Linked DNA regions of Desulfurobacterium sp. TC5-1. The protein of the gene in region 1 interacts with the protein of each later gene in a pairwise test. Links are inferred from orthologs where the notes say so. Each region holds a gene or a part of one and is shown on either strand. Other genes may lie near its edges.

What was found.
Region 2: the proteins of secD (region 1) and pheT interact in binary tests that used the Escherichia coli proteins (3 or more experiments, as listed by UniProt). The link is inferred for Desulfurobacterium sp. TC5-1 from one-to-one orthologs.

Annotation. Positions count from the first base shown.
Region 1 is NZ_ATXC01000001.1:178,134-181,714, reverse strand. What follows is about bases 312-3,137. They hold secD (protein translocase subunit SecD), read right to left. Parts: upstream 2,581-3,137; coding sequence 1,042-2,580; downstream 312-1,041. Other genes in these bases: H153_RS09800 (hypothetical protein), read right to left, coding at 2,700-3,137; secF (protein translocase subunit SecF), read right to left, coding at 312-1,028. Outside these bases: H153_RS0100945 (LptF/LptG family permease), read right to left, coding at 1-150; more of secF, read right to left, coding at 147-311; more of H153_RS09800, read right to left, coding at 3,138-3,479. UniProt on the Escherichia coli protein: Part of the Sec protein translocase complex. Interacts with the SecYEG preprotein conducting channel. SecDF uses the proton motive force (PMF) to complete protein translocation after the ATP-dependent function of SecA.
Region 2 is NZ_ATXC01000001.1:788,592-791,685, reverse strand. It holds pheT (phenylalanine--tRNA ligase subunit beta), read right to left. Parts: upstream 2,695-3,094; coding sequence 307-2,694; downstream 1-306. Other genes in the region: pheS (phenylalanine--tRNA ligase subunit alpha), read right to left, coding at 2,691-3,094; H153_RS0104075 (cell division protein ZapA), read right to left, coding at 1-293.

The DNA.
Region 1 (3,581 bases):
AAAGAGAGAAGAAACAGGTATCCCGTATCCAAGTACCGTTTCAGCTATAAAAGAGGCACGGTTCATAATCACTATCAAAATAAACACGACGAAGAGCAGTAAAAAAAGACGTAAAATCTCTTTTAAAACATACCTATGCAGAACCTTCATTTCCTCTTTCTTATCCTGTACCAATCAACAACAAGGGAACTTGCTATAAATATAGATGAATAGGTACCTGTTATGATTCCGACAAGAAGTGCGAATGAAAAGTTATTTATAGTACTACCGCCAAACAAAAAGAGACAGAGAACAACAAAGAATGTCGTAAGAGAAGTTATTATTGTTCTTGAAAGGGTTTGATTAATGCTCTCATTTACAAGCTCTTCAAAAGGCTTTGAATTTTTATATATTTGCATATTTTCCCTTATTCTGTCAAAGACAACAATCGTATCATTGATAGAATAACCTATGACCGTAAGGATAGCAGCAACAACAGGAAGATTAAATTCTCTTCCTGTAACCATAAGAAAACCTACAGTAATAAGAGCATCGTGAAAAAGGGCTAAAACAGAGGTAACGGCAAAAACCGGTTCAAATCTCCATGCTACATATATCAGAATGGCAATAAATGAATAAAGAACCGCCAGCAGTCCTTTTTCTTTCAATTCTTTTCCCACCGCAGGACCTATCATCTCAACTCTCAAAATCTGAACTTTATCTTTAAGTTTACCTGTCAACGTTGTCTTTATTTCTTCAACAATACGGTTAACATTATTGGCAGCAGGAACTTTCAAAATGTACTCATTTCCCGTTTGAATCTGCTGAACCGTTATACCGTTTCCTATATCCGTTTTCTTGAAAATTTCCCGCAATTTTTCGGCATTCACACTCCCTTCAACTTTTACCTGAACCAAAACACCACCGGTAAAGTCAATACCAAAACGAGGCCCCTTATAAAGACCATAAACCCAGGTTCCTACAATCAAAAGAAGGGAAATCGCATAAGCTATATATCTCTTTCCTATAAAATCAAACTCTCTTTCCATACTTTTTTACTCCTTAGATGCTAAAAAGTTGAGGTTTGTATTTAACTATTACATCAAGAATAACTTTTGTAACAAAAACAGCAGTAAACATGCTGCAGAGAATACCAAGTGAAAGTGTTACGGCAAAACCTTTAATCGGCCCTGTTCCAAACTGGAAAAGAACTGCCGCAGAGGCAAGTGTTGTTACATTGGCATCAAGAATTGTACCCCAGGCAGAAGAAAATCCAACCTCAACAGCAGATATAAGGGAACGGCCTTTCTTTAGCTCCTCTCTTATACGCTCAAAAATAATAACGTTAGCGTCAACAGACATACCTATTGTCAGGATGTAACCTGCTATACCTGGAAGTGTCAGCGTTGCCCCGAGAAGTGCAAGAAGAGCCCACAGAAGAATAACATTCATCATAAGAGCAACATCGGCTACAAAACCAGAAAACTTATAATAAACTACCATAAACACCATAACAATTACTAAACCAGCGATAGCAGATTTAATACCTTTAGAGATAGATTCATGACCGAGAGATGGTCCTATGGTAGTCTCCTCTATAATCTTTACAGGTGCAGGAAGTGCACCGGCCCTTAAAACAATAGCGAGATCTTTTGCTTCTTGATACGTAAACTGTCCTGTTATTTGACCCCTTCCGCCAATCTGAGAACGGATAACAGGTGCTGATTGAACCTTATTATCAAGAACAATAGCAAGTCTTGTTCCTATGTGAGAAGCTGTATATTGCTCAAAAATCTTTGCACCCTGACTCTTAAGTTCAAAACTTACGGCCGGCATGTTGTATTCATCAACACTCGGATAGGCATCTTTCAAATAAGCACCCGTCAGGATAGGTTCTCTTTTCACAAGATAATACATCCTGTTAACAACTTTACCGTTTTTCTTAATCTCCTGAACAAGGATTTGTTCATCAGACGGAACCTTTCCGCCAAGCTTCTTTAAAAGCTCCTCTTTTGAAGGTGCAACATCAATAACCTGTTTAAACTCAAGCTTTGCAACCCGTCCAAGTATCTTTTTAGCCCTATCTGGATTTTTAACACCTGGAAGTTCAACTATTATCCTGTCTTTACCGCTCCTCACAATAACTGGCTCAGCAACGCCAAGCTCGTCAATTCTGTTTCTTATCGTTTCAAGCGCCTGATTACAAAGTCTATCAACTTCTTTCTGTTTATAAGAATTTTTCATTGAAAGTTTTATTGTAGAATTACCTGCTTCTTTAATATCAAATATGTCTCCATAATCTTTACTTAATAACTTCTCAGCCTGAGAAACCTTATCAGCATCAAGTAATTCAATTGAAATAGAAGTACCTTCTCTTTTAATATCAAGAACAGGAATATTCTCCTTTTGAAGCAACGTTTTTATTTCCCTCATATACGAAGAGGTTTCATCTTCAAGTGCTTTCTCTGTATCAACCTGGAGAACAAGGTGTGTTCCGCCCTGAAGGTCAAGTCCAAGATTCACCTTTTTAGTTAAGCTAACATAAACAGCACATAAAAGAACTGCAAAAATAACCAGTATTCTCCACTTCAAATTTTTCATATCTCACTCCCACAGTACGGCTAAAATCAAGGACTTATTATACACGGTTTCCGTTAAATCTGTTAGCAAAAAAGAAAAAGCCCGCTTTAAAGCGGGCTTTTATAAAGCTAAAAACACCTTCAGTTATTCGGAATATCTTTATGACAGTTTAAACAAAGTTTTCCATTTTCCGTCTCCATCCTCATAAGCTGACGGGGATCATTCTTAAACTCAACATGTTCAAGATTCCTGAATGAAATGGTTTTGAGTGTGGCTTCAAAGTCTGCCTTTGCCACCTCTTCCCCAACTCCTGATAGAAGTTTACCTTCGTGTTTGTCAAATGAAGTCGGGTGTGGATTGTGACATGTAATACAATGGATTCTTCCATTAACTGATGGAAGATTTGCAACTTCACACTTCTGTCCTACGTGCTCAAGAGCACCGGGATGTGGATTTTTGGTGTGGCATCCAACACAAACCTTCCTTGGATCCGCCGAATTATCCTTTCCATGACAGTAAGCACACGTCTGCCTTAGCTTCTTACCCGAATAAAGCCACATACCTTCGTGAGGATTAAACTTTGCATAACACTCCTTACTGTGGCAGTTTAAACAAAAAGAAAGCGCTTGATTCTTTGCAACGTTACCTCTAAGAAACATATCTGACTCTTTTCCACTCATATCGTGGCAGGTAACGCATGTAACCTGACCGTTAGCAAGGGGAAAAGATGATGGAACATGAACACACTCTTTAGGTTCACCTTTACAGAGAACAGAGGTTACACAAGGCTTATGACACTTTAAACAATAAGAACTATCTGTGCCCGTATAACCTTTTCCACCACACTCAGCCGCAAGAGAGGCACTTCCCCCCATCACCATACCAATCATGAAGGCTACTAAAACTCTCCCTATCCTCATTCTTCTACTCCCTGTCCTGTTTTAGTTACATATATTCAAAAACTTCTAATAAACTTGTTTACTAAACATGCAAATTATAGCACAACTTAGAGATGCATCCTC
Region 2 (3,094 bases), 610 kb from region 1 along the record:
GCTATTTTTCTTGAGTTGATTAGAATCTTGGCACCTTCTTCATGTAGCCGCTGAATTTCAATGCCAAGATCCCTTATCTGTTCTCTGAGAGATTCATTCTCATCAAGCAGGTAGAGACAGGCTATTATTAAAGCTTTGTCATAGGTTATACGATTGTTGCCAGCTCTTATACGATCCAGCATCTTCTCAAGTTTAATACCAAGATGCCTTACGTACTCAGGATCTTTGTCTGTCCTTATGGTAAATCTCCTGCCGGAGATAATTATCTCAACTGTGTTTGGCAAATTTGCCACTTTCCACTTCCTCTTATGCCCTTATGGTGATGTTGGACTCACTGAGTTTTTTAACTACTTTATCTATTATACGAGAAACTTCCTCATCTGACAATGTTTTTTGAGGTGACCTGAAAATAAGTGAGAATGCTAAGCTTTTTTTGCCCTCTGGAATGTTTTCTCCTTCATAAACGTCAAACAGTTTTATCTTTTCAAGAAGTTTTCCAGCTGCTTTTTTAATAATCTCTTCAACTTTTGATGCGGGTATTTCCCTGTCTACCAAAACAGCTATATCTCTTGTTACAGGTGGGAATTTAGGAAGTTTTTTAAAGCTTTTCTTTTCCTTGCCCGCAAGTTCAAAAAGCTTTTCAAGAACTATTTCACCTGCAAAAACAGGTTGTTTTATCCCCATGTTCTCTTCAATATCAGGATGAATTCTGCCTATAAATCCTGCTTTTTCACCATTTATTACGATGTTTGCAGATTGTCCCGGGTGGAGAAATTTCTCTTCTGACCTTTCAAATTCAGCTTTTAGACCAAAGTATTCTATAAGTTCTTCTGCTATTCCTTTAATGTCGTAGAAATCAACTTCCCTTTCATTGTAAATTCCTTCAGGAAGTTTTCCTGAGAGCAGGAAAGCGGCGTGTAATTTTTCATCAGGAAGTTCTTTTCCAACGTTTTCAAATACAACAGAAACTTCAAATAGGGCCACGTTTTTTTCGTTTCTTTTAACATTTTGAACGCAGTTGTTAACCAGTGAAGGAGTTAAAAGGTCTCTCATTCCAACCCATTCTTCTGACAGAGGGTTGGATATTTTGATAAGGTTTTCAAAATCAAGACCGAACGCGTCGTAAAGTTTCTTTCCGATGAAACTGTAGTTTATCGCTTCGTTCAATCCTTTTGCGGATAGGAACTCTTTTGTTTTCATTATGTTGTCAAATCTACGGGGCCTTTCTACGTTAGAATGCAAAAGCGGATAGGTGCTTTCTATCTTTTTCATTCCGTAGATGCGGACAACCTCTTCTATGAGGTCTACTTCCCTTGAGACGTCGTACTTTCTCCAGGACGGCACTTTTACGATAATGTAGTCCTGTTCTTTCTTAACAGGGAAACCCAAGGAGTTAAGGATTTCAAAGGATTTTCTCGGTGGGATGTCAACTCCAATAAGCTTTTTAACTTTCTCCGGATTGAAAACGATGACTTTAGGTGTGTAAGGTTTTGGATAGAATTCCACTTTTCCAGAGTAGATTTCGGCATCTGCGAATTTTTGAAGGAGGTGAAGTGCCCTTTCAGCTGCACAGATTGTTGCTTCTATGTCCGCACCTCTTTCAAATCTGTAAGAGGCGTCAGTTGAGATACCCAACCTTTTTGCTGTTTTCCTGATTGTTAGCGGTTCAAAATGTGCACTTTCAAGAACAATTCTGTCGGTGTTGAATGTAACACCTGAATCTTCCCCGCCCATTATGCCTGCAAGAGCCACAGGTCTTTCCGCGTCTGCTATTACTAAGTCTTCTGAAGTGAGTTTTCTCTCAATTCCGTCAAGCGTTACGATTGTTTCACCGTCCTTTGCCCTTCTAACAATGATTGTGTTTTCAGTTAGTTTGTCGGCATCAAAAGCATGCATTGGCTGACCTAATTCGTAGAGAACGTAGTTTGTTATGTCAACAACGTTGTTTATGGGTCTTAATCCAACCTTGTAAAGCCTCATCTGCATGAAGAGAGGTGATTGTTTAACTTTTACGTTTCTTGCAACAAAACCGTCGTACCTTGGGCAGGCAACTTCATCCTTCACTGAAAGTGTAAGAGCGTCTAAAGCATTTTCATCAATGGTTGAGAAAGAAGTCTCCGGCAGTACAATTTCTCTGCCCAATACGCTTTTAAGTTCTCTTGCAATGCCAAGCACACTTAGAGCATCTGGACGGTTGGTTGTTATTTCGTATTCTATTATCCAGTCATCAAGTCCTAAAGCTTTTACCGCATCTTCCCCGATCTGAAGTCCTGCATCTTCGGGAAGGATCATTATCCCTTCGGAATGGGTAGTAAGTCCAAGTTCTTCCTCTGAGCAGAGCATTCCGTTTGATTCAACGCCTCTGAGTTTGCTTTTTTTGATTCTTATACCTATTGGAAGCTTTGAACCGTGAAGGGCTACAGGGATAACAGCGCCTTCAAATATGTTATCGGCACCTGTTACGATTTGAAGAACGGTGTCTCCAACATCTACCTGACAGATTTTTAACTTGTCAGCGTTTGGATGTTTTTCAATGGTTAGTATTTTACCTATAACGACCTTTTCTATATCTTTTCCTGCATAGGTAACAGAATCAACCTCTATACCTATGTCTGTCATAATGTCCGCAACTTCCTGCGGAGATAGGTCTTCAATATCTATGAACTCTTTTAACCAGTTGTACGTTATTCTCATACTTCCAACCCTTTGAACTGTTTTATGAATCTTAAGTCGTTTTCAAAGAAAAGTCTTAAATCGTCTATTCCGTATTTGAGCATTGTAAGTCTTTCAACGCCCATTCCAAAGGCGAATCCCTGGTAAATTTCGGGATCGATGTTTACTGCCTTGAACACTGCAGGGTCGACCATTCCACAGCCAAGGACTTCAAGCCACCCTGTTCCTTTACATACTTTACAGCCTTTGCCACCGCATATTACACAGCCAATATCCACTTCGGCACTTGGTTCTGTAAATGGAAAGAAGCTTGGTCTAAATCTAACTTTTGTTTCAGAACCGAAGAATTCTCTCAAGAAAAGTTCAAGAACACCTTTTAGGTCTGCAAATGTTACTGATGTATCAACCATAAGTCCTTCAA